DNA from 4 places in the Lysinibacillus sp. Bpr_S20 genome. Region 4 is predicted to be linked to each of the others. Evidence: riboswitches for the same ligand, from Rfam matches in the RefSeq annotation. Region 4 holds a riboswitch; each other region holds the start of a gene.
The links. A riboswitch is a leader RNA that binds a small molecule or an ion and turns the genes downstream of it on or off. The one in region 4 is predicted to bind S-adenosylmethionine.

Region 1 (7,756 bases), on a different contig from region 4:
GATTGCGATTGAATCGGAAAAAGAGATCAATGAAGAACAGATGCAGTTATTTACAAACCTGCTATCAAATATAGGGGGGATTGGCTTTCTACCGGATGGCACTTTACTAGACGATGAAGGGGCCGTTATTGTTTATCCTGAGGGGCAATCAGGTCCATCTAAATTTAGACCTCATGCGTGTACACGAAAGATTATGGGGGAAGAGGTGACATCAGAAGAAGGTGAGCAAAGAAAAAATAACACGATAGCCTATTTAAAGGAAAGAGCTATTCCATTTACAACTTCACTCCCTCAGCTCCCACCAATTGAAGATTGTCAGTTTAAAACCCAAGAAGACATTGCTAGAAGAGCTGTAGCCTTGTTAATTGTCATTCAATTTGCCTGTGATGTAGCGCAAGGGGGAAATATAGAAGAATCGCGAGACTTTTTCATCAATATGTTACGCACATATAAAGTGGAAGACTTTCTAACTAGCAATGAAAGAGACTTTTTACAAGCTTCAGAACCAGCTGTGCAAGAAGCCATTAATATTTCGTGGCAATATGAGGCTTATTGGACGCTTATTTGGGCACTTGGCCTTGTTGAAAAGCTTGATTTCCCTGATGAAGTATGTGATTGCGAGTACGCCATTCAAGTTGTTTCTAACTGTGAAACGTTTGAACAATTTTATCTTCAAACGGTCATGCGTAGTCAGAAAGAGATATTGGATGAAGCCGACAAGATTTACAGATACCAGTGGGCTTGTGTAGATAGTCGCATAAAAGACCAAGCGGCTCCTGCTGGGATGAATGAAAGCATCGTCATGGAAAGACGCAGAGGGTTGTTCTGGATGATAGGGCATCGAAGTGAAGAATGGGATAACATATCGATGGATACTTGAATATAAAGGAAAAATAGCAAACTAGAAGTAGAAACTAGTTTGCTATTTTTACATTTTTATTTAATATAATGAGGTTTACTTACTTTATCAATCAAAAGAAGACCATCATATTGATCGCGTGGAACAAGACTTTCCTGAATCATTCCCCAGCTATAAGATAAACGTGGTTCAAACATCCATGAGTTGCCTCGCTCATTTTGACGGTTTCGCATGTCGATAAATGTGTAAGGTTTATTTGAAGATGAAACAATATCCTCGATTGAGCCTTTCACTGTCGGTAAAACGGCCATAGGCTCACCCATATTGTTTGCTGTTTCCCCACTAGTCATATAAAGGCCAAGCACATAGCTATATTTCTTGTAGATGTCTGGTAGACGTTCACCCAGTAATTTTACAGGATATGGAGAACCCATTACTTCGGATTGTGCTTTACGAATATGGTCATTATGCGCCCAGACGATGAATTTTTCAGTTGGATAAATCTCCTCTGCTAACCAAAGTAGGTTTTCCATCATCGATTGGTCACGCCATTCCATTGTTTTAAAATAAGAATCGTATTTATTTTGTTCTACTTCAATGTTGGATTGAATTGATAATTCTACATATTCTTCTGCAAAACGGATACGGTCAGCTAAAGTACGTTCCATAAGCTTTACAATATGTGGTTCGCTCGGATAAGCTGCCTTTAACTCTTTTTCTTTAAGCTGTACTTGTGATTTCACTTGCTTATATACTTTAATAATGCTTGGTTTTACCTTTTGATAGCCCTTTAAATCCTTACCGTAGGTCCAGTCTGCAAGTTGCTCCTCTACTTCACCGAACTGTTTCGCCAGTTGACTATTTTGTAGCCAGTCACCGTTCGTAAATACATTTTGCTGTAGAATATCAAAGCCAGCCAATTTTAATGGTTTATCTGTTTTCTGTGTTTTTTTAGCATATTCGAATAACGTTAGTGTTTCTTTTGACCACCATACAGGATAAATAGCATCCTTCATCGTTTGTTTCGCTATTTGTTTATCAATTTGTCCTTGAGCATTCATAGCATCCCCCATACCGCTTTCGAAAGCTAGGACATTGTAGCCCATCTCTTGGTGTAAAAATTGAATTAAACGTGTTTTTGCTAGGCTAAATTCGGCTGTACCATGTGAACTTTCCCCTAAAAAAACGATGCGCTTATCATGCAATAAAGGCTTTAGCATCTCTAAATCTTCAAATTTAGTAGATGGTATATTTTGTTTACCAACTGCTTCAGGCTGAATGGATGTTAAGCTGTAGGCATGGTCGTTTGTCCACTTTTTCCAATCCTGAAGTGTTTCATTGGATGTGCGAGCTGCCTTAACCTCTAATTTGTTATCGAAAGCTACGCGTTCTTCTATCGCTGGAACTGCTACGGATGCATTTGAAACCCCGTTGAAAGTTACAAAGCTTGTTAGTGCAATGCTTAATGATAATAAAACCTTACGCTTCTTACCTTTTGTCATTCTCTATCAGTCCTTCGTTATATGTTAAAACCAATTATAAGTAATTAAGTTTAAAGTAAAGAGGGACTTTGTTTAAATTTTATTTAAATTTGGGTGAATGTCATTATTCTAGGTGATTCGAATAGGGGTAGGCAAAAAAACATCTCCAAAGCTTAAGTAACTTTGAAGATGTTGATAGTTTTATTTATAGTGATACGCGCTAGCTCTTTGGTTTTTCCGCTGTATTTGATTGAACCATGCACGATCCTTTTCCTCTTGTTTTAATGTACTAACGATGGTTGAGGAGCAGCTGACACAGATTTTTGCCTGAGTAATTTGTCCACAGCGTTCACAAGGTGCGCCTAAATTAGGGAAAATTGATTTTTTCAATTTTCCTGCCTTTACCCATTTATAGAGTAGGTCTGATGAAACCCCAGTTAATGCAACTACCTCGTCGTTCGTTAAATAACGATTATTTTTTCTCAGTAAAAAATGGTGTAGTTCTGAAAAAATATCTTCTTCTCTCACATCAATCCTTTTTGCAAATAGCTGCATGTTTATTACTCTCCTCGTCTACTTCAATTGATAACTTCTTCTATACTTTCATGTATATTGTTAGGTTGCTCGTCATATTTATAGTTTTCCCAGCGATTTCGTGCTAGTTTCCGATATTTATTGGAAACATGTCGATCTGCAATTAATCGAGAAAATCCTTTTTTCGCCTCTGCAATATCTCCAAGTCGAAGGCTTAATTCGGCATGTAAATATTGAATTCTCTCTCCGCCCTCTTGATTGGATGCAAAAGATTTGCTGTAAAAATCTCTTGCAGCGAAGAGGTAGCGCAATTCCGACTCATGATCATTTTTTAAGCGATATAGCCAGGCTATTTTTAGTGCGAAATTGGCCATAAGAAGCGACTCTTCCATAGATGCTCTTGAAACAAGATAAGCTAATTTAAGGCTTACAATGGCATCATCAATCGTACGTTCCTTGCACATATCCATTGGTTTTTGTAGCTCTTTTATATACAATTCATCAATAAGAAGCAGAAAAGGTCCATACGTTCTTGTCATAGATTTGTGGTAAGCATAGCCACAATGTGGACAAACAGCAACCTCATACAATAACGGGTTTAAACCCTCATAAACAGGCATGAAGTCTGTTTGTTCTTCGATAATTTTATATCGATTAGGGCGTACTTTATATGTAGTAAAATGCTTTTTGCAAAACTTGCAATCTACACTACTTTCATAGTAGTAAATGTTAAATGCCATAAGAATAAACTCCTTTGCATCGTTTCTTTTGTTCTATTTATACGATGGATAGAATCGTTCAATGTATTTAATTAATTATCTTTTATATTAACAATTCTATGTTCTTTGGTATACTCCTTTAGCATTATTAAAATAAATATGTCCATTACTTTCTTTGTTATTTAAATTTCTATATGTACCCGTAATAGTATTTATCGGTGCAGTTGTAGCAAGTTATACATTTATTTTAGTTTGTCCAATTAATGTTAAATTAAATAGTAACTAATTTTACTGATATAAGTAATAATACCTATAGTGAATTTTAGTATAAAGATGTTACTTAATGTAAAATTAAAATTACAAATGTGTCGATTGGAGACAGATATTGGCCGACAAAAGAATCCTGTATCAGAATTTAGTGTTTTCTATTTAGATTCATCCCCAAAATGAAGAAGATCTATGTTATTAATATGTATCCTGTGTATAAGTTGATTAGGGTGGAGGCTGGGCGACTCCTTGGAGATCAGCGAAAGCGAAGCGGCAGCTATAAAGCGCCCAGCCGGAACGGAAATCAACCACACGCTTGGTGAAAATTATGTGAAACGCTAAGGAGGAGCGAACGATGGATTATAAAATTGTATTCTTTGACGTAGATGGTACGCTTGTTAATTATGAAGATGGTTGTATGGAAGAAAGTACAAGGAACGCTATTCAACAATTAAAGAGTAAAGGAATTCATATTGTTGCAGCTACAGGAAGACCTTTATCGATGTGCCAGGATTTAAGAAATGTAGGAATAGAGACGTTTATTACAGCGAATGGTGCATATGCTAAGCACCAAGATCAAGTCATACATAAAATACCTGTTGCACAAGAAATTGTCCAGGCCGTTAAAGCTTTCGCTGATGAAAATAAACAAAGTCTATCGTTTTTTACAGAACAATTATCAATGAATAACGTCCGAGAAAAAGAGACCTTAAAAGCCATGCAAGAAACATTATCTTTGCAAGAGTTTCCTGTTATCAATGAAGATATCGTTACGCAAGAGGTGTATTTAATGTGTTTATATGGTGATGAGGATATTGAGAAAAAGTATACTTCAACATTTCCTCATGTATTATTTAAAAGGTGGCATCCTTATATTACAAATGTTTTGCAACATGATGTTTCTAAATCTATTGCTATCCAAGCTGTCCTAGATTATTTCGACTTGAGTCCTGAGGATGCACTTGCTTTTGGCGATGGAGATAATGATATCGATATGCTGGAGCAGGTTGGCTTTGGTATTGCAATGGGTAACGGTAGTGAAGCATTAAAAAATGTGGCTAATTATGTAACAAAGAAATCAACTGAGGGTGGTATTGATTATGCTCTTCGTGAGCTACAAATAATTTAACGCCTTTCCGATTTCTGACGCAATGATGCCAAGGTATAGTTGCGTGGAGAAAATTGGATTGAAACCATAACACTCATAATGTTGTCTCTATTGAGTTATGATAAAGCTAACTATAAAAAATTATTATGCTTTAGGTGGGATGGATTTATGGCGCATCACGTGCAATCTCTTATTGAGCATTACGGATATTTTGGCATCATTCTTATCCTAGTTGGAGGGATTGTTGGGCTGCCACTTCCTGATGAGATATTTTTGACATATGTAGGGTATAGTGTATATCGTGAAACTCTCGCGCATATCCCCGCTTTAATCAGCGCTATTGTAGGTGCGGTAGGAGGAATTACCCTGAGCTACTATATAGGCTATAGATTCGGACTACCTTTATTACAAAAATATGGTTCGAAAATTCATATTACTGAGCAGAAAATTGATTTTACTAAACAGTTATTTGCAAAAATAGGGCCGGGATTATTATTAATAGGATATTTTATTCCCGGTGTGCGTCATCTTACAGCATATATTGCAGCTATTAATAATTATCCTTATAAAAAATTTGCTTTCTTTGCCTATACGGGAGCAACTATATGGACATTTACGTTTATTACTTTAGGTAAAGTACTGGGAGAGAAATGGCATTATGTTGGGGTATATTTATCTCGCTACAGCATTTATCTTATAGTATTATTCATATTAATGATGTTGATCGTTTATGTAGTTTTCAAAAGAAGGAATTCACCGAAATAAATAAAAGGTAAGATAGGTATGATTCAATATTCATCGAATCATACCTATTGCTATTTTAAGGTAATATAGCAAATGAACGGACAGGGAATCCAGATGCTTTTTCAGGCTTTGGTACAATATTAAAAATAACAGCGCCTTTTGGAGGTAGCTTGTCTAAATTGGTCATCAGTTCAATTTGGTAAGTATCTTGCTCAAGCACAAAATATTCACCGTCTAACTTACCATTTGTACGAAAATCCGCTGCTGAATCCGTATCAAAAGTTTCGTGACCGATAGCACTTACTTTGCGCTCGTTGAATAAAAACTGTAACGTTTCTAATCCCCAGCCAGGAATATGATTATGACCATCACCGTCCTTGTTGCTGAAAGACTCTTTATCTGGCCAACGTTTACTCCAATCGGTACGCAGGGCTACAAAGGTACCTGCTTCAATTTCTCCATACTCAGCTTCAAAATCAAGAACATCTTGAACACTTAACGTGTAATCGTTATTCATTTCGGCTTCCTTCGATTTATCAATAACGATGAGTGGTAGCACTAGTTCTTTTAGCTTCAATTCCTCTAAATAGCGTGTATCTCGCACAAAATGGATAGGTGGGTCAATATGTGTGCCGTATTGCCCAGGGAACGTGAATTGCTGTGCAAAGAACCCATCATCATGGGAAAATAATGTTTCAAATTTTGCATCATCAAACATAAAGAAATGAGGAGAATTTGGCCCAAATGTATGTGTTAAATCTACCCATTCTTTCGATTTCAATAGTTGAAGTGCTTGTAAAAGTTCGTTTGTCATAATATTCTCTCGCTTTCTTTTGAAATTTTGGGTGCTACCTTTTGCTTGATAGCAAGTAAAAAAGAGTCCTCCATGAAGAGGACTCTTGTGCAAAGTAACTGCAGTAAGTGTTCTCATCTTCAAGGCCGAATTTTGCCAATTGGAATTAGCACCATACCTATAGGCTGGTTGCTGAGACTTCATAGGGCCAATCCCTCCGTCTCTCTTGATAAGAAAATGCGATATAAGAATTTTCAGAAATAAAACTTACAAACACTTTAGCATATCTTTTTATTGTTTACAAGTTCAATAGGGATACAAGGTTAAAAGTTTGCATTCATTCTGCGAAAAAAGAGGCCCTCTTCAAGGGGCCAACTCTTCACCAACCCAACAATAATGTTAGCTTACAACAACTGCTCTCAGTAAATATTATACGTAATCCATCTGGTGTATAGGTTGTTTCAAATTTTATTGTAATGCCTGTTGACGCAATTAACTTTTCAACTTCTGTTTTATTGGATTGTTGTGCTGCGTCTATAAGATCATGTGCAAATTGCTCTGACTCATCAATTTTATCCGTAAGTAATTGTGCCTGCTGCATAATAGTCTTAATCCGTTTCGCTGAAGTCTTCAACTTATTTGTATTGATGGGTGGAAATGGGCTTCTATTTGTTGGCATTGCTAGATATCTAGAAGGTTGTTGAGTAGTTGGTTGATTTGCCATTACCCATGTTGGATAATAATTAGGATAGACAAAATATGGATAAGGATTGTAATACAACTAACTTCCTCCTATCCTATAGCTGATACATTATCTTATGTATAACGGAGACATTAGGTGTTAATGGCTACCGCTTTGAAAAGCTTGAGCGAAAAGGGGCTCAGTTCAACGGTTTATTATTCTTCTTCAAAAGGAGTTGTTAAGATGGATATTCGTGCATACATAAAAAATGGTTTTGAAGTTTACTATGAACGTTATAATCAGGTGTCTGAAGAAGGGTTTTGTAGATGGATGTGCCCAGATGTACCTGAAGAAATGAAGGTAGTTGATATCGACGGTGAGTGGTCTGTGTGGAGAATGATTCCTTCAACTGTAACGGAGGAAGATATTCAAGCTTTAGAAAAAGAGTTCGGACTTCATTTTCCCGAATGGTATAAAGCTTTTATTTCAACGTATCACCATTATTTTGGTGTAATACCTGACCAAAGTATAGAGGACCCTTTAAATAACGTAAGGGATATGTTTAATCC
Region 2 (7,756 bases), on a different contig from region 4:
GGGAATTCAGCCTTAGGCAACAACACTAAATTGCGCATCATTTGCTGTAGCTCTCGGTACCATTTCACTGAAACGACTGACGAAAAAGGGACCTCATCCTTCATTTCATCTTTACCTTCTAAACTACGCGTTAAAGACTCTAATGTGATTTCATGAGTCAGTTTCACATTTGCCGTCAGGGCACTTAAACTAGTTAAAGCATTTGATAGTTTACCTGGCAAAAGCTTTAAATGAAGCCACGGTGAAGTTAAAATAATTCCCGCACATTCATATTTTCGTTTTTGCATGGTATGTAGTATTAGTGTTGCACCAAGCCCATGTCCTATTAAAAAGACAGGTAAATTATACGAAAAAGCTTTCTCCATTAGATGCCTTGTATATTTGTTGTATTCTTTAAAATCTTCATCGTGAACACGAGAAAACCCTATATTTACTCCATGATTAGGTAAATCCCCCATGACTATGTGGAAGCCTTCCAACCTAAGTTTTTCTATTAGCCATGCATACCAACGGTGATTTTCATATGCACCATGAAGAATAGCAACCACAGCCTTTGCTTGTCCATCAGCTTCCCATTTCCACATTTCACACAGTCCTCCTAAAAAATAATTACACATTGATTATATCTGAATATCTTGATCATTTTAATTTTATATTTCCATCAAGTTGTGTATTTGATACGATAATATTACATCATAGAAAGAAAAGAGGCGATTCTAATGATCTATCCATTTAAAGGGAAAACACCAAATATCGATCCTTCTGTTTTTATTGCCGATTATGCAACCGTTACTGGTGACGTTACAATAGGTGCTGAAACAACAATTTGGTTTAACACAGTTATTCGTGGGGATGTATCACCAACAATTATCGGAAAAAGAGTTAGTATTCAAGACCTCTGTTGCTTGCATCAAAGCCCAAAATATCCACTAATTATTGAAGATGAAGTAACAGTAGGACATCAAGTAACTTTACATAGCTGTACGATTCGAAAAAAAGCCCTAATAGGTATGGGCTCAATAGTTTTAGATGGAGCGGAGATTGGAGAGGGTGCATTCATTGGGGCAGGTAGCCTTGTACCTCCAGGAAAAGTCATTCCTCCAAATAGCTTAGCACTTGGTCGGCCCGCAAAGGTTGTAAGAGAATTAAATGAAGAAGATAAAGAAGATATGGAACGCATCATACGTGAATATGTAGAAAAAGGCCAATACTATAAATCTCTTCAACCAAAACATTAATAGCTATTTCTAAACTAAGTAGCTCCACGTTTGCTTGGGCAACCGAGCCATCCATGATTAGGAGTAGGAGTTTATTTTTTTTCGTAAAAAAAAACAGCGAAAGGGGCTTACAATGTTGAGCCCCTTTCTGTATTAGTATTTTAATATAGTTTCCTAGCTACTTCATCACTTTAGCTGAATAGTTTATAAACCTGCTTTTTCTTTTAATGCGTCAGCTTTGTCAGTTTGTTCCCAAGGTACATTTAAATCAGTACGACCAAAATGACCATATGCTGCAGTTTGCTTATAAATTGGGCGACGAAGGTTAAGCATTTTAATAATCCCAGCAGGGCGTAAATCAAATAAGTCGCGTACCCATTTTACAATTTCACTTTCCGTAACTCTTCCTGTCCCAAATGTATCAACAGCAATAGATACAGGTTGAGCAACACCAATCGCATAAGCTAGTTGTACTTCAGCTCGATCTGCTAAACCAGCTGCTACGATATTTTTTGCCACATAGCGTGCTGCATATGCTGCTGAACGGTCAACCTTAGTTGCGTCCTTACCTGAGAAAGCACCTCCACCATGACGTGCATAGCCACCGTATGTATCAACGATGATTTTACGTCCAGTTAGACCAGCATCCCCTTTTGGACCACCAATGACGAATCGACCTGTTGGGTTGATGAAATATTTAGTATCGGCATCTAGTAATTCTTTTTGAACAACTGGAGCAATTACAAATTCTTTTAAGTCTGCTTGAATTTGCTCAAGCGTAGCTTCTTCATCATGCTGTGTTGAAATGACAATCGTATCAACGCGCACTGGTACATTATTTTCATCATATTCAACCGTTACTTGAGTTTTTCCATCTGGACGTAAATATGCTAATTCACCTGACTTACGTACTTCCGTTAAACGACGAGCTAATTTATGGGCTAAACTAATTGGCAATGGCATAAGCTCTGGCGTTTCGTTACATGCATAACCGAACATTAAACCTTGGTCACCAGCGCCAATTGCTTCAATGTCAGCGTCTGTCATTGAGCCTTCACGCGCCTCTAATGCTTGATCAACACCTTGAGCAATATCAGGTGATTGCTCACCGATCGCAACAAGTACTGCTAGATTTTCTGCATCAAAGCCATATTTCCCACGTGTATAACCAATTTCGGCTACAGTATCACGAACTATGCCTTTTATATCTACATAAGTAGAAGTAGTAATTTCTCCTGATACTAATGCTAAGCCTGTTGTTACTGTTGTTTCACACGCTACACGTGCGTTTGGATCTTCTGCTAAAATAGCATCTAAAATGGCATCCGAGATTTGGTCACAAATTTTGTCTGGATGTCCTTCTGTTACACTCTCTGATGTAAACAGTCGACGGTTTGTCATTTGGTTTTCCTCCTATTACTTTTACAAATAATATTTGCGAATTAATACGGTACTCATTACCCATGTCAAGTTCACTCCTAAGGAATTGAACCCTCAAGCCGTTGTTGCTGTCGCTACGTTTGCACTTCGCTTTCGCACAGTAAACATTTGTTGCTGTCGCTACACTTTCGCACAAATAAACAGCTCTGCTTTTAACACGAGGATTTCGAAAGATCCGTCATTATAATAAGGAAAGGACTATATACTTACCTTTAATTCGTTTTTAACAATAAAAAAATCCTTTTCTCACGCTTACTTAACATGAGGAAAGGAATAATGACTTCGTAACCTTTCACTCTTATCGTTCAAGGGGTATCCCCTTGCATCAGGTTGGCACCAACGCATGTCGTGAAATAGTTCATGCAGGTTGCCGGGTTTCACAGGGCCTGACCCTCCACCAGCTCGGGATAAGAGTATCCGTTCAATATCTCATAATACGTAAAAGGTCGAACATTGTCAAATATTTTTCACTTATGCACTACCGCTATGTCTGCACTACGCTTTCGCGCAAAAAACACCTAAGGCAAGCACAAAGACATTCCTGGCAAAATTGCTGAGGCATAATTGTTTGTATTCATATAAAAAAACTATGAGATTTATCAAGAAATTAATTTGGATTATGCTGTAAATTTAAACAAAATAATCCCTACTCTCCACCTCACATCATGTGTTAACATATGTGTAACCCCTTACAGCATTTTTTGTAGCGAACGCAGAGCATCAGCTACAGAACATGTGGTGGATGAATATGATATTTTAGCCCCTTTTCAGTCGAAGACAAGCTCCAACTAAAAACACGCTAATTACTTCACATCCTGTGCGAACCTCATGTTCTAAACACAATTTTGCTGTGTCGAAAGTGAATGTGTGATCACTTAATATATATAGGGTAAAAAGCATGATCAAAACGAATGAATATACTTTTTGTCGTTTTCTTGAAAAGTAATAAAATCTAAAAAATAATTTCTTAATTAGTATAGATTATTTAAGCAATTGTGTTATACTATTTTTGAAATTAAGAAAATCTCCCTCAGACTCAAGGGAATACTATAAAAAAGGATGGTATTTAATCGATGAATTCAGTAGAAATTGCAAACGAACTGAAGGAATTATTAAGCGGCGGTAACATTAATGTTCAACTTTCAGTACCACAATTAGCTGAAAAAGCTACTTCTCGTGGTGAAGCTATGTTAACAGTAGATGGCGCAGTTCGTGCAGAAACTGGCAAATACACTGGTCGTTCACCTAAAGATAAATATACGGTAGAAGAAGAAAGCACAAAGGATAAAATTGACTGGGGTAAAGTTAACCGACCAATTTCTTCTGAAGTGTTCGATAACTTATATGTAAAAGTAGTAAAATATTTAAAAGAACGTGACGAATTATTCGTATTCAAAGGCTTTGCTGGTGCTGACAAAGATTCACAATTAAGCATCCAAGTAATCAATGAATATGCTTGGCACAACCTTTTCGCTCATCAATTATTTATCCGTCCAACTAAAGAAGAATTAGCTTCTCATGTTGCTGATTTCACAGTTATCTCTGCTCCTAACTTTAAAGCAGACCCTGTCGTTGATGGTACTGCTTCTGAAACATTCATCATTGTATCACTTGAAAAGAAAATTATCCTAATCGGTGGTACTGAATACGCTGGTGAAATCAAAAAATCTATTTTCGGTATTATGAACTACTTATTACCACAACAAGGCATCCTATCAATGCACTGCTCAGCAAACGTTGGCGAAGCTGGTGATGTTGCATTATTCTTCGGTTTGTCTGGTACTGGTAAAACTACTTTATCAGCTGACCCTGACCGTAAGCTTATCGGTGACGATGAACACGGTTGGTCTGATAACGGTGTATTCAACATTGAGGGCGGTTGCTATGCAAAAACAATTAACCTTTCTGCTGAAAAAGAACCAGAAATCTACAACGCAATCCGCTTCGGTTCTGTTTTAGAAAACGTAGCGGTTGATCCAGAAACTCGCATTTGTGACTATGATGATGGTTCATTAACAGAAAATACACGTGTAGCTTATCCAATCCAATACATTGAAAATATTGTTGATCCATCTGTTGCAGGTCACCCAAAAACAATCATCTTCTTAACGGCTGATGCATTTGGTGTATTACCTCCAATCAGTAAATTAACAAAAGAGCAAGCAATGTACCACTTCCTAAGCGGTTTCACATCTAAACTTGCTGGTACAGAGCGTGGTGTAACAGAGCCAGAACCAGTATTCTCAACTTGCTTCGGTTCTCCATTCCTTCCACTTCCAGCAACAGTTTATGCTGAAATGTTAGGTCAAAAAATTGACGAGCACGGTGCACAAGTATTCTTAGTGAACACTGGTTGGACTGGTGGCGAATATGGTACTGGTAGCCGTATGAAGCTTTCTTATACTCGTGCAATGGTACGTGCTGCAATTGATGGCAAATTAGCTAATGTCGAAACAACTCAAGATTCAGTATTCGGTTTAAACATTCCAACTTCTATTGAAGGTGTACCATCCGAAGTGCTTAACCCTCGTGATGCATGGGCGGACAAAGCTGCTTATGATAAAAAAGCTGCTGAACTTGCTGGACTATTCAACGAAAACTTCAAGAAATTCTCAAATGTTTCTGAAGCCATCACTAAACTTGGCGGTCCATTAAAATAATTTACTAAGACAAAGGGAACGATTTCAATCGTTCCCTTTTTTTGTTTTGAAAGAATATTACCCTCTATTTCAAATAAAGTATGGCTCTTCAGCAAAGCGAGGGGTTGATTTCCGTGATGGTTTTAGCCTTCTTTCCCCTATCGCGACTACGTTTTAAAAAATGACATCCAACTTTTTAGTTTGAGCGGGACCTTTTCAGGAGTTATCGCCCAACTTTTAATTTTTATCGACATCCATCTTCCGAAGAGCAAAAAGGATTCACACACAAAACTGTACGTGAATCCCTTTCTATAGCGTTCATTCTTAATCGCACAAATTGGAGTGGAAGGGCTACCTGGCGAGATCTGAAGCCGGACGTGACGCACTTAGCCTTCGTTCTTTTAGCGGAGGAAGCGGCTCGCCCACAGGAAGCCTTGCTCTGAAGCTACGAGTAGCCTGGAACGGAAATCTCCCCATTTAACATGTCCAACAATCCAAAGATATCTTTTTACCATATTTTTAACACTATAAAATTGGACTTTTTAAGTCACTCCCTTTCCTACTCTTCCCCTATTTTAGAAAAGCCTACTTTCCATATTGTTAACTTTGTGTATAATTCATAATAGTAGTTTTAGGGGGAAATATATGAAAAGAAAATTTAAAGTGATTATTATCATTATCAGTCTTCTATTAGTATTGTTTGTTGGGGTCGGATTTTTTGCAGGGAATTATTTTTATAACCTAGCCTTAAATCCTAATACAGATAAATCCGCTGTGCTTGACGCTCCTCACAATTCCATTGCTGAGAGTCCTAAGGATGCGAAAGAAAAAGAAGAACGCGAAAAGTGGTTTAAAGAGAAATACAAGGACTCTTATATACAGTCTTTCGATGATTTGAAATTACATGCCTATACGCTTAAAAATACAAATGAAACAAATAAATGGGCAATTGTTTTCCATGGATATTCATCTGAAGGTTCTCAAATGACAAAGTATGCTAAGCATTTTTATGATACAGGCTATAATGTTCTCGTACCTGATGCAAGGGCTCATGGAAAAAGTGAGGGTGACTATATTGGTATGGGTTGGCATGATCGGCTTGATGTAGTCTCTTGGATTAATAATGTTATCCATTCTGATAAAAACGCCGAAATTGTTTTGTATGGTGTTTCCATGGGAGGTGCTACAGTGATGATGGCCTCAGGAGAGGATCTACCTGGCAATGTTAAGGCTATTATTGAGGATTGCGGTTATTCCTCAGTTTGGGATGAATTCTCTTATCAATTGCAAGCAATCTTTAATTTACCTGAACTTCCTATAATGCACTTTTCTTCAATTGTTACGAAGTTAAGAGCTGACTTTACACTTGGTGAAGCCGATAGCGTCAAGCAAGTAGCGAAATCGAAAACACCTATGCTATTCATTCATGGAAGTAATGATACATTTGTTCCATCTGAGATGCTTAACGAAGTATATGAGGCAGCCAATGTACCGAAGGAGAAATTTATAGTTGAAGGTGCCGGACATGGTGATGCTGAAAGCGTTGCTGGAGACGCTTATTGGAAAACTATTAATAACTTTTTAGCAAAATATATAAAATAAATAAATATCCTTTTTACTACCGTTTAGGTGCCTTCCATAAAGCACCTAAACGGTTTTTTCAAACAAAATAATGGAGTGAAATTTCTAGAAATAAATACTCTGGAAACCTTGAAGTATTTGTAAATCAATTTTATCTGCTTTTGTTCTCTGAATGATAAAATCTAATCCTTCTTTTGTGTTATCTGCAAATTTAGGCAATGCTTCAAGAGCATCTGTTAAAGGTTTGTTGAAGTTATCCCAATGTATTGGAATAATAAGCTTCGGTTATACTTTCCGCACGGTTTGCTCATAATACATATTTTGAAAATCTTGAGCTTGAGCTCCTAATACTCCTATACCTAAAAATAAAACATCAGCATGAATGTCATTTAATGCCCCTTCTATATAGTTAGCACTTGGCTTAACAAAGAATGTTTTATTGTTGTGCGTAATCAAAAAATCGTATGAAGAATCTTCATGATAATCTAGAGCTTTTGCTGGTTGTTTAAGTGGTTCCTTAATTTTTTCTCCTTCGTCAAAGGTTGGTGAATGCTTCGATTGAAGAACAGTAACAGTAAAATCACCAAACTGCATAGCCGTATTTACTTCGTACACAGACATCTGTTTCATATTTATACCATTACCAAGTCCTATATTAATTGCGGATCCCGAACCATATACATGCGTCCCAGTTTGTTTAGCGATATACGCTAAATCTAAAGCATGATCATAATGTGTATGAGCGATAAACAATCCCCGAAGCTTATTATTTTCAATCCCCATTTTCTTAAAGGCTTTATTGACAGTATCTGCATCCGTTTTTACAGTACTGAAAGGCAACATATTTAATAAAGGCGGCCTAGAAATAAAACCATCAAT
Region 3 (7,756 bases), on a different contig from region 4:
TTGTCCCACAGCAGCCTCCGACAATGTTTAGCCAGCCCTTTTCTGCAAAGCCTTTTAGCTTTTGTGACAATGATTCAGGCGACTCATGATAGCAACCTTCCTCGTCCGGTAAGCCTGCATTCGGATAACAGCTAATATAGCCTGTTGAAAGCTCTGCTAATGAACGTATATGATCTGTCATAAACTCTGGTCCAGTTGCACAGTTTAAACCAACTGATAATGGTTTAATATGCTCGATCGAAATGTAAAAAGCATCAATGGTTTGTCCGGCAAGTGTCGTTCCCATCGGTTCAATTGTTCCAGATATCATCACAGGAAGCTCTCTTCCAGTTGCCTTAAAAGCACGAGATACCCCCAATGTTCCTGCTTTAACATTTAGCATATCCTGACTAGTTTCTAGCAACAGAACGTCCGCTCCGGCTTCGATTAATGCCTTTGCTTGAACATAGAAATTTTCCTCTAGCTCATCAAATGTAATTCCACCTGTAACCGATAAGGTTTTTGTAGTTGGCCCCATTGCTCCCGCCACAAAACGTGGCCAATCGGATGTTGAAAACGCATCTACTACTTTACGTGCAATTTCTACTGCACGTTTATTGATTTCTTCTGCCTTCGCTCCAAGATCATATTCATTTAATACAAGTGGTGTACCTCCAAATGTATTTGTACAAATAATATCTGCTCCAGCCTCTAAATATTTTCTATGAACTTTTTCAAGCACATCTGGTCTAGTTAGCACAAGATTTTCATTACAGCCATCATATTCCTCGCCGCCAAAATCCTCTGCCGATAAATTTTCATTTTGTAGCATTGTACCCATTGCGCCATCAAGAATTAATATTCGTTGCTCTAGTTGCTCTTCAATCATGTGCTTAGCCATTTATACTTACCCCTTTTTTCTGTTCATCCAATTGCTCAATAAATTTCATTAATTCTAGCGTCATATCATAGCGCAAAAATGGTGTGATCAGGTAAATACCATTGAAATATTCCGCTGCTACTTCTACTAATTCCTTAGCAATTGCAATTCCTTCTAGTGTTGCGCGTTCCTTATTATCGCCACAAGCTTTCATACGTGCTAACGCATCGTCAGATAGTTTAATGCCTGGTACTTCATGATGTAAGAACTCCGCACTTTTATAGCTCGTTACTGGCATAATGCCTATATAAATTGGTGTTTCTAAATGCTTTGTCGCCTCATAAATTTCCACAATTTTTTCCTTTGTATAAACAGGCTGTGAAATAAAATAGTCTGCCCCGTGTTCAATTTTCTTTTCTAATCGAGAGACAGCCCGATCTAGTACCCGTACATTAGGATTAAAGGCAGCCGCTACAGAGAAATTCGCCTTTTTACGAAGTGGTTTCCCTGAGAACGATACTCCTTCATTTAACTGTTTTATTAATTGGATAAGCTCCATTGAAGAGACATCATAAACGCTAGCTGCCCCTGGGAAATCGCCTACCTTTGTTGGATCTCCGGTAACTGCTAAAATATCATGGATCCCTAATGCATTTAATCCCATCAAATGTGATTGAAGACCAATTAAATTGCGATCTCGACATGTTATATGCGTTAACGGGCGTACTCCGTGGGTCTCTTTCAGCAAGGCTCCCATTGCGATATTACTAATCCTTGGAGAAGCAAGTGAATTATCTGCCATCATGACGACATCTGCGCCCGCCTCATATAATTTTTTCGCACCTGCAATAAAGCCTTCGATCTCTAAATGTCTTGGAGTATCTAACTCTACTATAACTGAGCGTTCACGTTTTACTTTTACATGTAATGGCTCATAATTTGCTGGTTCTGCATCGCGTACAACCGCTACTTTTTCTGGCTTTGCATACTTTTCCTCGATCGGGGATAGTTCCTCTATGTACTTTTTCGCTGCCGCAATATGCTTTGGTGTCGTACCACAACAGCCACCAATTAAACGTACCCCTTGATCACGAAGCTCTACAGCTGCTCGGCCAAAATAATCTGCCTCTGACTCATATACGACACGACCATCTTCTAAATCAAGAAGAGAGGCGTTCGGATATGCTGACAAAAATGCCTTCTTAGGAAGCTCTACACCTTCAAATGCTTGTATAGTATGGTGAGGACCTAAGCGACAGTTAACACCTACGATATCAGCACCTAGCGCTTCAAGTTCATGTAAGGCGTTATTTAACCTCATTCCATTTTGTAAAATTCCTGGTTCGTGCATTGAAACTTGAGCAATAATCGGTAATTTTGTTTTAGCTCGTAGCATTGTTAAAGTCGCTGTTAGCTCTTCAAAATCATAATAGGTTTCAAGTAGAAGGCCGTCTGGATTTCCTGCAAGTAAGATAGAGGCCTGCTCATCAACAGTTGCTAAAATTTCCTCTAACGTTGCATCACTCTTTCGAATACCTCGGATTCCCCCAATAGTACCTAAAACAAATTGTCCTCCATCTGCTGCTGCTCGTTTAGCAATCGTTATAGCAGCTTCATTAAATTGCTGTACACGAGATTCAAGTCCATAACGGGCTAATTTTATGGCGTTAGCTCCGTAAGTGTTCGTTTGAATAATATCGGCACCAGCTGCTATATACTCTCTATGGATCTTTTCAATTAATTCCGGTCTCTGTACATTCATTTCCTCATGGCAGTACTCCAAGCCATAGCCGTATAAAACTGTACCAATTGCACCATCTGCTGTAAGAACATGCGTTTTCAACCTTTCAAGCAATCCCATAAAACCAGCCTCTCTTCCCTTATCTTTAAAATAAAAAAAGCCTTCTTTCACAAAAAAAGAAGGCTTTAACGTTTCGTAATTGTTTTCCTTCTCATCTTCGACACAGCTGTCTTCTGGATTTAGCACCTGACAATAAGTTGGTTGCTGAAGCTTCATAGGGCCAGTCCCTCTGCTTCTCTTGATAAGAATGTAGTATGAATTTTTTAAATAATTAAAAGAATCATATCGTTTACGAACGAACGAGTCAAGACTATTTCACTTAACAAAGGATAATTTTTACGAAAAATCATATATTTTTAAACAATTACAATAGTTTTTCAGCAAGTTCCTCACCAATTTTTTTACCATTTTGAATACATGCACCTATGCCTACACCAAAATAAGAGCATCCCGCTATTGATAAATTTGGATAGTTTTTCTCAAGCTCTTGTACGAGACCTTGCAATGCTTCACGGTGCGCCAAATCATACTTTGGCATCTGGTCGATCCATTTTGTCACGTCAACCACAGTTGGTTTTTCCTCAATCCCTAGACTCTTTCTTACATCCTCTAGAGCAACTGCTGCTAACTCTTCATCTGTCATCATACGCAATCTATCATACTCAGGGTTAATGCTCTTATAAAAAAGTCGTACAAGTAATTTCCCTTCTGCTGAAGTGTGTTTCCACTTGCGACTTGTCCACGTTGCTGCATTACAAATAACATCCGAATTATGTGACACAATATAGCCTGTTCCATCTGCTGGTAATCTATTATCAGGCACATCAAATCCTAAATAAATCGTAATTGCGGATGCAGTATTAAATTGTTCAAAATAACTGTTCAAAGAGGCATCCTGCAATAAACTTTGTACCGATTCATTTGGAAGGGCCAAAACAACATGATTTGCTTCAATCGTTTTACCGTTTGCTAAAGTAACAGCGTATTGATTCTCCTGCTTTTTAACACTAGTAGTGGCAATTCCTTTTATAATTTCTACATCCGTTAATGTTTCTTCAAGTCGATCAATTAGTGATGATAAACCATTTTTAAACGAAATAAATTTCTTATTGGCAGATTTGATAAATTGTTCCCTGTTTGCATTGAAACCTTTAATAATACTGCCGTAATCATTTTTGTAATCAATTAAATACGGTAAAGTGGAAGCAATTGAAAGTTGATTTAAATCTCCAGAATATACACCTGCCAGTACAGGTGCTATTTGGTTTTGAACAAGCTCCTCCCCTAAGTAATACGTTAAAAATTCCCCAATAGAACTTTCCTTGGTAAATCCTTCATTTGGCATTGTTAAATCCTTCAATGCTTCTTTTTTACCTTCCTCTGATACAAGCGTGCTTTCCTCAAGAGATTGTAAGCTCATAGGAATACCGAATGTTGAGTCTGCTGGGATAGGATGTAACTCATTATTTGTGTAAATATACGAAATACCCGTTTCGTTGTACACAAGATTTTGTTCAAAATTTAGTTCCTCTACTAACTCCATGACACCTTTATGACGCGCTACAATAGAATCTGCTCCTGTTTCCATGATGAATCCTTGTTTATATGCAGAGTGTAGCTTGCCACCAAGGTATGTATTTTTTTCAACAAGCACAAGCTTTACATCTAAGTTTTTCTCCTGAGCTTGGCGTTGTAAATAATGCATCGTACATAATCCCGTAACTCCGCCACCTAATACAACAACTGTTTTCATATTAACCGCCCCTATTTTTAGTTCTATATTCAGTATAAACTTTTTTTACCGAAAATTACGCTAAAGCCTTTACAAATTTAGCAAAAATAGAGGCTGGGACAAAAAGAAAAAATGTTAGACCGAGATACAAACGGCCTAACATTTTTTTAATTTAGGAAGGAAAATTAAACTCAGTGAAGTGAAAAAGTTATTACCCATTTTCGCTATTTTTCAAAATAATCGAGTTCTGTCCCAGCCTCTACTTTTTTCTATGTTCATGTACTTATATTGAACTTACAATCACATACTCGCTAGAGTTTTTTATCACCTAACGGATAGTATATATTAACAGTTGCTATAGTGTATTTAAAGAGTGTAAGCGCCTTTGTTCTTTTCTCATCATCAATTTAAATTCTGTGCAAAGCTAGCTAATTTTCCAGCTGAATTTTTCACTTCGTTAAAGGCGATCCCTAATTCACTTAGTACTTCTGCTATTGCTTGCACTTCTTTTTCCATCCGACCATTTTGATCTTTAGCTTCAGTCATAGCTTCCAGTATGTTAGTAAATTGTCCTTCGGTTTGAACCATATTTTCCTCACCAGAGGCTACCTCTTCTTGAATATTACTAAGCGAATGAACAAGTTTATCTGTCCGTTCATTCGTTTTATGTAGTAACGTCGCTACCGATGTGACAGACTCCTTTGTTTGAATCGATAGTTTTCGTACTTCATCTGCAACAACACTAAAGCCTTTACCCGCTTCTCCAGCACGAGCCGCTTCTATTGCCGCATTTAAAGCTAACAAATTCGTTTGATTAGCAATATTTGTTACAACATTCATAATCGATTCCATTTCCTTTGACATATCTGTCAACTGTGTAATATTCTCCGTTATATCATTAAGCGAATAAATAATATTACTCATGTTTTGTGATTGACTCTTTAACCGTTCACGACCTTCTAATGCCTGACTCTCAGCCATAGTCGACACTTGAAGTGATTTTTTCGCTAATTGTTTAATTTCGTCTGATCTTCCACTTAAGCGATGAAATGAATTGTTCGTTTCCTGAGATATTGCGGCAAGACCTTCCGATGACTCTACAATTTCTTTCTCTATCGCTTCTTTTCTACGTTCCATCTTTTCATGAAGTTGCTCAATTGTCTGCTCAAACGCCTCTAAAACCAACTGTTGCTCAAAATTAGAAATTTTTGAGATGGCTCGAATTGTATTGAGCTGATCCATTGGATGATTAACATGTTCTTCAACTAAGTCAATAAATGATGCTGCTAAATCTTGAAAGGCGCAAATATACCATTGTGTTTTAAGCCCGATATGAACATGCACTTTAGCAATTTTAACTCGTCTTTCATAAAATTCATCATCAATCGTCCCATTAAACATTTCAATAATATGACGTCGTAATGTAATTTTCAGCTTCTCCACAGAACTATGTTGATTAATAATATCTACTAAACTACGTTCAGTTCCAATCATTTCATAAAATCGATTAACAATATTATCAATATCTCCTTCTACATAAGGTTGAAAGGCTTTTAAATATTGTAAATCCTGCTTTGTCAATTTAAGCAAATCGATTTGTTTTTTTATTGAATGGTAATTCGTTATATCCATTTTAACAACGTATTGCTTTAAATCTAACGCCGTTGTCTTTCTCTGTTTTTGAAAAATCACACTTTTACCCTCTTTCATGCCGTGTACTTTTGAAAAGCTGAGAAAAATCTAATTCTGTCCACCAAAAATAAAAAAAGCATCACCATAACGTGGAGTTAAGTTCCGTTCCGGCTATAAAATATATGTTTTAATAAATGTCGTCCCTAACGTTTAGGGATTAGCCTTCGGGAGATTCCTATTCCATTACTTATGATGCTAATTTCTGTTACGGGCTACAATCTGCTAAAAATGATTACCTTTTTATTAGCTATCACTACTACCTACTCTTTCAAAATCACTCATATACATTATACATTTTATAAATAGCTGTCAATTTTCAAGCATACATTTTTTACCATAAAATGTATAAAAAGTCCCTGTTATCCTACTTATTAATTAAAGCACTAAAAAAGCTACCACAATATCTTTGGGTAGCTTTTTTACATCATCTCTGCTTATTTTTCCTGGTTTTTGTTTACAGTTATACTACTTTATTATATTTATATTATACAATCAGTTTTTATACAGGAATATAAACCTATTATATTTACCAAAACAGAATCCTAAGACCTACACAAGAGAGTTGACAAAAGAATCTAAATACCTAAAATTTTATAATAAAAAACACTTAAATTCCTTTCAATTCTTGTAGTAAAATTGCAGCCTCCTCACTTCCCGCATCTGCTGCAAGTCCATACCATTTTATAGCCTCTTTCATATTTCTAGCTATACCTTCCCCATTATTGTATATGTGCCCTAATTGTAATTTAGCTTCCGTATCTCCTTGAAGAGCAGCCTGTTTAAACCAATGAATACCCTTTTCAATATTTCGTATACCTGTTAACCCCTGGCTCCAAATAAAGCCCAAATCATAAAAGGCATCAACATGATATTGCTCCGCAGCTCTTTCATACCATAATAACCCACGGTTCACATCTTTAGGTTCACCTAACCGTCCCTCTAAATAGATTCCCCCAAGCCTGTATTGTGCTTCAACATAGCCAGCTTCAGCAGATTTTCTATAGTAGCTGCATGCTTGTTCCTCATCTTTGTCGATTCCTAATCCCTGCTCGAAAATAATTCCGAGTGTAAACATAGCCTCTGCTACACCTTTTTGTGCGGCGAAGTCGAACCACTTCTTCGCAAGTACCAAATTTTCTAGTACTCCCTCGCCGTTAAAATACATATCTGCTAAATTATTTGCAGCATCTGGATGCCCTTGCTTTGCTGCAGCCTCATACAATGAAAAAGCCCTATTATAGCTTTCTTGAACACCTATTCCTTCAAAATAAAAATTACCAAGTGCATATTGAGCATCGGCATTACCTTGTGATGCTGCTAATTCAAACCACTTTACTGACTTTTCTGGTTGAAAATATGTTCCATCTACTGCACCATAATATTCTCCAAGCTGAAATTGTGCATCTGCATCCTGTTCCTCGATGGCATCTTTGTATAAATCAATGATTACCTCATGATCTAAATCTTCTTCGTCAAACACCTCAACCTGATCATTTTGATAAATAAAATACCATTCCAATATATCAAGTACATCATCAACGACTTCAACGCAATTAGCTAACTTCTCCAGTGAAGAAATTTGCCAAATGAAAGTATAGATAGGGAGTGGAATTGCTTCACGCAGTAAATCATCATATTCAGCTAAAAGCGTTAGCACATTCTCCTGTACCGA
Region 4 (7,756 bases):
GTTAAAATATCAGAGGAATGCCAAGGTAATAATGTGACAACTACTGTGATCGACCCAACGTAGAAGATCAAAATACGCCAAGTAATTGAATTAGTAGCTTTTGTCACTGCTGCTAACGGTTCGTCAGATTCCCCTGCCGCAATCGCAACAATCTCTGTGCCCATAAAGGAGAAAATAACAATGACTACTCCCATCAAGACAGAGCCGAAACCATTCGGTAAAAAGCCTCCCTCGCCGATTAAATTGGAAGTACCCACCGCATCAAAATTAGGCGCGATCCCAAAGATAATAAATGCACCAAGTGCCAGAAACGCTATAATACTTGCAACCTTAATAAGAGAGAACCAATATTCAAATTCACCAAAAGCTTTTACGGAAAGGACATTTGTTAAAGTAAGTGCAACTGTTAGTAAAAGACTTAGTAGCCATAACGGAATCCCATCATACCAATATTGAATAATCGCAGCAGCTGCCGTTGCCTCTAAAGCAATCGCAACAACCCAGAAAAACCAATATAACCAACCAATCATAAAGCCAGCCCACGGACCAATTGCTTCATGTGCATAATGCGCAAAAGACCCACTTGTTGGATTGACAGCTGCCATTTCTCCAAGCATTCGCATGACAAGAATAACGATAATACCTGCAAAGATATAAGATAAAATTGCGCCAGGTCCTGCTAAGTTAATCACGGAGCCACTCCCCATAAAAAGACCGGCTCCGATAACCCCGGCAATAGCGATCATCGTCATATGCCTTTTCTTTAACCCTCTCTGTAATTGCGTCTGTTGCTCCATACACATCCACCTCTTTTATTAGATTGGATTAACGTTTACAAAAATTTTACATGTTATACAGAAACGAAGGTATAGACAAACTGTAAAATTCTATACATTTGTTTTAAACATAATGTAAAATAGACTAAACATTCTCAAGAAACGATATTCACGTTTATTTAAGCAAAAATCACACGTAATAAAGAAAACCGAATAACGATCTATGTTAAAAGGAAGGAGGATAAAATGAGTCAATTTAAGCTTCAAGTAAAGGATGTATTAGAAAACACATACTTTCAAAGTGCCGAGGTCGTAGCTGGTGAAGATGGATTATTACGAATTGTTAAGTGGGCCCATGTCATTGAAAATATACAAGTAGATAATTTTTTAGCTGGTGATGAATTAGTTTTAACAACAGGGATTACCCTTCAACAACGCATAGAGGATTTTATCTTTTTTGTAGAATCCTTAATCAATAAAAATTGCGCCGCATTGTGCATTGAATACGGCAGCTACATCCGGAATATCCCCGAAGTAATTGTAGCTCTTGCTAACCGTCACAACTTCCCTATTATCGTTTTTCACGATACTGTTCCTTTTGTCCGCATTACACAGGATTTACATAGTCAAATTATGAATCAGCAATATTTAATGATCTCTACTTTAGAATCTTACTCTCAAACATTAAATAAAAATGCTCTACTCGGGCAAAACGCAGAAGACATTTTACAAAATATGTATAGTGAATTAAAGACACAAATTATCTTTTCAATTAAAGGTCGCGAGCCTATCTTGTTCCCGAATATGCCGCATAATAAGCGCCAACAACTTTTAACGGTGAAAAAATCAGCACCTGTATTTAAAAATGAACCAATCTTTATTTTTGACCAGCTTTACGCAGATTTAACGCTTTATAGAGAGGATGGTCTATTCTCAGAGTTCGAATTACTTATTTTAGACCGTACAGCGACTGCGCTAGCACAGCTGTTAATGAGAGAATTTTATATTGAAGAGAAAAGGGACATTGAGGATGCCTCCATTTTAGCGGATTGGATCGATCAAAAACTATCAAAAGAGGAAATTTATAAATTTATCGTCACGCATCATTCTAACTATAAACTTTCTAGCAGTGCCGTTTTTATTTTAGCCACTCCTAATGCCGTCTCTAAAGTGCAAGAAGATATTGTCTATAGTAAGCTCTACTATCGAAACCTTTTCGAGCAAAATGGATTTATTCCATTTTTATTCGAAAGAAAAAGCTATGTCATTTTTATTTTACTCCATACGAAGGATAGTAAATCGAGTCGCGAATTATTAAATACATTAGTTTCTTCCCTTCAAAAAACCGATTTTTATAAGAAGCAAATGGTCCAAGGTTATCAAGTCGCAATTGGCAAAGTTGTGGCAGATGTAGAAGAAATCCCAAAGAGCTATCAAACGGCACTCGAAACATTGTATATTTGCAGTAAAGTACAAACAACATCTTATTTTTACGATGATTTACATTTATATCACCTCATCTATAAATTACAGATGCAAGTAAACCTACAGGAAGTAATTCAAGATTATTTGCAGCCCGTTATTGAATACGACAAAAAGTATAATAGTAAGCTATTAGAAACGCTGCAGGTATACTTGCAAACGAATGGCTCCAAACAACAAACAGCCAACCAACTGTTCATCGTACGCCAAACACTCTACCATCGTTTAAAAAAGCTTGAAAGTCTCCTAGGGGAAAATTTTATGAAGGGCCATAATCGCATTACACTTGAATTTATGTTGCTTGCTAATTCTTTAATTGAGGAAAAAAACTAATTTTATAGTTGTTGATTGGGTTACCGGCGATGTTCGCAGGTTTATCAGCGTTGTTCATCGATTTATCAGCGATATTCATCAGTTTAGCGGCGATATTCATCGGTTTAGCGGCGATATTCATCAGTTTAGCGGCGATATTCATCGGTTTAGCGGCGATATTCATCGGTTTAGCGGCGATATTCATCAGTTTAGCGGCGATATTCATCAGTTTAGCGGCGATATTCATCGGTTAGCACACTCAAGATTACTTTGTTTCTTGAGCGTGCTACCAGATTTTATTTTTCAGTAACTACTCCGTTGTATAATCCAGGTCTGCGGTCGTCATAAACAGGAATTCGGCCGCGTACTTCATCGACAATCGAAAAGTCCACGTCGATGACAGCTACTTCTTCGTCCTCTGCGCCAACCCAAAGTACTTCGCCCCACGGTTGAATAATCATTGATTGACCATTGAAGTTTTCTACCTTTCTAGAAATTCGATTAACAGCGATGACGAAGCATTGATTTTCAATGGCACGTGCTTGCAGCAACGTTTTCCAATGATCGATACGTGGTGTCGGCCATTGTGCCGGTACAAATAATACTTTTGCACCCTCTAAGGCGTGAGCGCGTAGCCATTCCGGGAAGCGGATATCATAGCAAATTACGCCTGCAGCCTCAATATCTCCTAGGGCAAAGCGATTCATTTCATCCCCAGCTTCTAAATATAAATGCTCGTCCATTAAGCGGAAAAGATGTGCCTTGCTATATTCACCTACTAACTCGCCATTCTTATCAAACGTATACATTGTGTTGTAAAATTTATCGCCCTTCTTCGTTGAAACAGAGCCACCAACAATATGTACGCTAAGCTCTTTTGCCAAAGCTGATAAAAATGCTTTCGAACGCTCTCCATCCACATCTGCAAGCTCAGATAATCTTTCAAGTGCATAGCCTGAATTCCACATTTCCGGTAGCACAATAATTTCTGCACCTTGTTTTGCCGCTTCACGAATTTTGTCCTCTGCACGAGCAAAATTTTCTTCTACTTTGCCAAAGCCTACGTTTAATTGGATACAACCTATTTTCATTGTTATGCCTCCTCAAGACAGTACTTTTTATATTTTATACTACAACGATTTTAGATGAATATTTCACCACTTAATACTTGAATCGCCGAACCCGCAATTGCAACATCTTTTATTTTGGGTGTAACGTACAATACACCACCGCGTTTTGAAAGCTGTTTGCTCACGATGCTTTCTTTTGATAATTTTTCACACCAGTACGGTCCTAACGCACCATGAGTGGAACCATTTACATGGTCTTCATCAATGCCTTGTGCTGGAGAAAAAAATCTTGAGACAATATCAATCCCTTCATTCTTAGAACAACTCGTTATACAAACACCACGCACAGGGAACTGTTTCATCGCATCAAAATCAGCTTTAAAATCTGCAATATCCTCTTCGTGACGCAGCTCCACTATATAATCCAACTCTGTTTTCCCCACATATATTGGTTTCACACCAAGCCATTCCTCAAGCTCCAAAGGACATTCAATCTCTTCTAATCGATACTTTTGAATTGTTATCTCAACTAGTTCATTCAACCAATTTGCTTGCAAAGGGCCACTTACAGTCTGGAATATAATTGGAGAATCCACGGGTACAATTCCTAGTTTCCAGAGCAAAAAAGCGCTAGCGATTGTTCCATGTCCACAAATCGGTATTTCCTTCGCTGGCGTAAACCATCTAAGAGAGAAATCATTATCCTTCTTTTGAACAAAAGCTGTTGTTGGTACGGGGATCTCCTGAGCCATTTTCTGCATGGTTGAATCAGGTATTGCTGAATCTAGTAAACAGACTGCCGCGGGATTTCCCTTGTAAAGCTCTGTAGTAAAAGCATTGACGATAAAATACGAGACTTTGTTCAATTTTCCTCACCTCATATACTATTAGGCTCTAGACAATTACTAAAAAAAGTAATATTATGTGCATCATATCTTTAATAATTATTATATTCTGAAAAAGGTGGTCGTGCATGGAATTCTCAAAAAAACTACAGCAACTCCCAACTCAATTTTTTGCAGCACTTGTGCAAAAAGTAAACGCTGCTCTTGCTGAAGGGCGTGATGTTATCAATCTTGGTCAAGGAAATCCAGATCAACCCACTCCTTCACACATTATTCAAGCATTACAGGAGGCGGCAGAAAATCCTCAAAATCATAAATACTCTCCATTTCGTGGCATAGCAGAATTACGAGTGGCCGCAGCAGACTTCTACAAACGTCAATACAATGTGGATATTGACCCTGAAACAGAGGTTGCTATTCTCGGTGGTACGAAAATTGGCCTTGTTGAGCTACCGTTAGCCGTTTTAAATCCCGGTGATACAATGCTATTACCTGATCCCGGATATCCAGATTACTTATCTGGTGTCGTATTGGGTGATGTTAATTTTGAAGTCATGCCACTTTTTGCAGAAAACAATTTCCTGCCTGATTATAATGCTTTATCCGATGAAGTTAAAGAAAAGGCAAAGCTTCTTTACTTGAATTACCCAAACAACCCAACTGGAGGTACTGCAACACTAGAATTTTTCGAGGAAACAGTACGCTTTGCAAAAAAGCATAACATCATCGTATCACATGATTTTGCCTACGGGGCGATTGGATTTGACGGCAATCAACCTATCAGCTTCCTGCAGGCTGATGGTGCTAAAGATGTCGGTATCGAAATGTATACATTATCCAAAACGTATAATATGGCAGGCTGGCGCATAGGTTTTGCAGTTGGTAATCCTGATATTGTTGCAGCCATTAACCTTATTCAAGATCATCTATTTTGTAGTCAATTCCCTGCAGTGCAACAAGCCGCGGCAGTTGCACTTACTGCTTCCCAGAGTTGTGCTGATCAGCTAAGAACGACTTATGAGCGCCGGCGAAACGTCCTGATCAAAGAAGCTAAGCGAATTGGTTGGCAAGTCACAGCACCAAAAGGCTCTTTCTTTGCATGGCTCCCTGTTCCACTTGGTTTTACGAGTGAACAATTTACCGATATATTGCTAGACAAAGCTGATATTGCAGTAGCTGCAGGCAATGGCTTCGGTCAATACGGCGAAGGCTATGTACGGGTTGGTTTACTTGTTAGCGAAGACCGCTTACGCGAAGCAATCAGCAGAATTGAAAAATTAAACTTATTTTAGCTCATGAGCATTGCAATCCCCTACTTTCGAAAAACTGTTTCAAACTTGCTATGGGACAGTTTTAGCAATTCTTTCGCGGCTAAATATTATAATAAAATAAAAAATTTTAAAAATTCAATTGACTTACAATATCCTATAATTTATATTAGTTCTATCGGATTTACAAAAAAATATTATAAATCTCTTATCAAGAGTAGCTGAGGGACTGGCCCTATGAAGCTCGGCAACCTCCTTTTTTAAGGAAGGTGCTAAATCCTGCAAACGATCATCGTTTGAAAGATAAGAGAGGACAATTTTTCATGAGCCTCTCTTAGTTTATAAGAAGGTTTTTTTTATTTTTACAAACCGATAATACAACTTTGGAGGTATGTTTCATGAAAAAGAAAAACAAAATTTTATTAGGTTTAGCGAGTCTCACACTGGTAGCTGCATTAGTAGGCTGTGGTTCTAAAGAAGATAGTAAAGAAAGTAAGGCTATTAATGAGAATAAGATTGTAGTAGGTGTAACTTCTGGACCACACGAACAAATTACAGAGGTTGCCGCAAAAGTTGCTAAAAAAAATGGCTTAGAGGTAGAACTAAAAACTTTCTCTGATTATGTGTTACCAAATACATCGTTAGCCGAAGGTGATCTTGATGTAAATAATTATCAACACAAGCCATTCCTCGATGCATTTAACAAAGATCACAATACAGATTTAGTGCCAGTAGCAAAAACAATTTTAAATCCTATGGGCATATACTCTGAGAAATATAAATCATTGGATGCAGTTCCTGATGGTGCAACATTCGGATTACCAAACGACCCAACAAACGGAGCCCGTGCCCTATTCGTCCTTCAAGAGGCAGGCTATATTAAATTAAAAGACGGTGCAGACTTAACAGCATCTATTCGCGATGTGGAAGAAAACAAAAAGAATTTGAAATTCATTGAATTAGAGGCTGCACAAATTCCAAAGCAGCTTAGTGAAGTAGATCTAGCAGCAATTAATACGAACTTCGCTCTTGATGCAGGCATTAATCCTAAAAAAGACTCCATTCTTTTAGAATCTACTGACTCTCCATATGTTAATTACATTGTGGTACGTGCAGAAAACAAGAATGATCCAACAATAAAGAAATTTGTTGAAGCTTATCAATCGGATGAAGTACGCAAATTTATTGAAGAAGAATTCAAAGGTTCTGTTATTCCAGGCTGGTAGTAACAATTAAGGACCTTTCATAAAATCAAGAATCTGCGAGACTAGCAGATTCTTGATTTATAGAAGGGCTTAGAAAGGAGATATCACAGATGATTCAATTAGAAAATATAACAAAAGAATTTAAAACTAAAAAAGGTATCGTCAAAGCAGTAGATGGTATTAACTTGCATGTCAAAAAAGGTGAAATCCATGGAGTTATTGGCTACAGTGGTGCCGGAAAAAGTACCCTTATACGCTGTGTCAATTTATTAGAGCGTCCAACAACAGGAAGAGTATTGATTGATCATGTAGATATTACTTCCCTTTCTCTTAACGACCTTCGTAAAACCCGTCAAAAAATCGGCATGATCTTTCAACATTTTAACCTTTTAAAAACAGCAACCGTATACAACAATATCTCGGTACCATTAAAGCTTCTTGGCTATAGTGACTCTGAGGTGAAACAACGCGTTGCAAAATATGCAGAAATTGTTGGCCTAACAGAGAAATTAGATAGTTACCCTAGTCAGCTTTCAGGGGGGCAAAAGCAACGTGTCGCTATCGCACGGGCCCTTGCCCAAGAACCTGAGATTTTACTCAGTGATGAAGCAACAAGTGCTCTCGACCCCGAAACAACTGACGCTATTCTTGATCTTCTCTTGAAAATTAATCGTGAGCTGGGCATCACTATTTTACTCATTACACATGAAATGAATGTTATTCAAAAAATTTGCGATGATGTATCCGTTCTTGAATCAGGGACGGTTGTGGAAAATGGATCTGCTATAGAACTCTTTT

Region 1: it holds a riboswitch for S-adenosylmethionine, as region 4 does, so the genes downstream of both, MWJ95_RS15615 (cyclase family protein) here and MWJ95_RS04925 (MetQ/NlpA family ABC transporter substrate-binding protein) in region 4, are expected to answer to the same signal.
Region 2: it holds a riboswitch for S-adenosylmethionine, as region 4 does, so the genes downstream of both, metK (methionine adenosyltransferase) here and MWJ95_RS04925 (MetQ/NlpA family ABC transporter substrate-binding protein) in region 4, are expected to answer to the same signal.
Region 3: it holds a riboswitch for S-adenosylmethionine, as region 4 does, so the genes downstream of both, MWJ95_RS23070 (bifunctional homocysteine S-methyltransferase/methylenetetrahydrofolate reductase) here and MWJ95_RS04925 (MetQ/NlpA family ABC transporter substrate-binding protein) in region 4, are expected to answer to the same signal.

Annotation. Positions count from the first base shown of each region.
Region 1 is NZ_JALNLQ010000006.1:62,446-70,201, forward strand. Features, by position in the region: gene MWJ95_RS15585 (DUF4272 domain-containing protein) at 1-880, shown strand, start outside; gene MWJ95_RS15590 (erythromycin esterase family protein) at 937-2,361, opposite strand; gene MWJ95_RS15595 (hypothetical protein) at 2,542-2,895, opposite strand; gene MWJ95_RS15600 (DUF2225 domain-containing protein) at 2,919-3,614, opposite strand; gene MWJ95_RS15605 (Cof-type HAD-IIB family hydrolase) at 4,216-4,989, shown strand; gene MWJ95_RS15610 (DedA family protein) at 5,137-5,733, shown strand; gene MWJ95_RS15615 (cyclase family protein) at 5,789-6,526, opposite strand; SAM riboswitch class I at 6,637-6,741, opposite strand; gene MWJ95_RS15620 (YuzC family spore coat inner layer protein) at 6,885-7,286, opposite strand; gene MWJ95_RS15625 (SMI1/KNR4 family protein) at 7,431-7,756, shown strand, end outside.
Region 2 is NZ_JALNLQ010000004.1:19,099-26,854, reverse strand. Features, by position in the region: gene MWJ95_RS11185 (alpha/beta hydrolase) at 1-584, opposite strand, end outside; gene MWJ95_RS11180 (gamma carbonic anhydrase) at 720-1,238, shown strand; gene metK (methionine adenosyltransferase) at 1,422-2,618, opposite strand; SAM riboswitch class I at 2,953-3,071, opposite strand; gene pckA (phosphoenolpyruvate carboxykinase (ATP)) at 3,731-5,317, shown strand; gene MWJ95_RS11165 (alpha/beta hydrolase) at 5,942-6,898, shown strand; partial or broken gene MWJ95_RS11160 (MBL fold metallo-hydrolase) at 6,983-7,756, opposite strand, start outside.
Region 3 is NZ_JALNLQ010000016.1:28,178-35,933, reverse strand. Features, by position in the region: gene metH (methionine synthase) at 1-880, opposite strand, end outside; gene MWJ95_RS23070 (bifunctional homocysteine S-methyltransferase/methylenetetrahydrofolate reductase) at 873-2,720, opposite strand; SAM riboswitch class I at 2,809-2,908, opposite strand; gene MWJ95_RS23065 (protoporphyrinogen oxidase) at 3,025-4,413, opposite strand; gene MWJ95_RS23060 (protoglobin domain-containing protein) at 4,795-6,084, opposite strand; gene MWJ95_RS23055 (SEL1-like repeat protein) at 6,692-7,756, opposite strand, start outside.
Region 4 is NZ_JALNLQ010000002.1:60,406-68,161, reverse strand. Features, by position in the region: gene MWJ95_RS04955 (amino acid permease) at 1-797, opposite strand, end outside; gene MWJ95_RS04950 (PucR family transcriptional regulator) at 1,023-2,591, shown strand; gene MWJ95_RS04945 (hypothetical protein) at 2,563-2,817, opposite strand; gene MWJ95_RS04940 (carbon-nitrogen family hydrolase) at 2,867-3,661, opposite strand; gene MWJ95_RS04935 (PhzF family phenazine biosynthesis protein) at 3,712-4,506, opposite strand; gene MWJ95_RS04930 (pyridoxal phosphate-dependent aminotransferase) at 4,614-5,777, shown strand; SAM riboswitch class I at 5,959-6,063, shown strand; gene MWJ95_RS04925 (MetQ/NlpA family ABC transporter substrate-binding protein) at 6,152-6,979, shown strand; gene MWJ95_RS04920 (methionine ABC transporter ATP-binding protein) at 7,069-7,756, shown strand, end outside.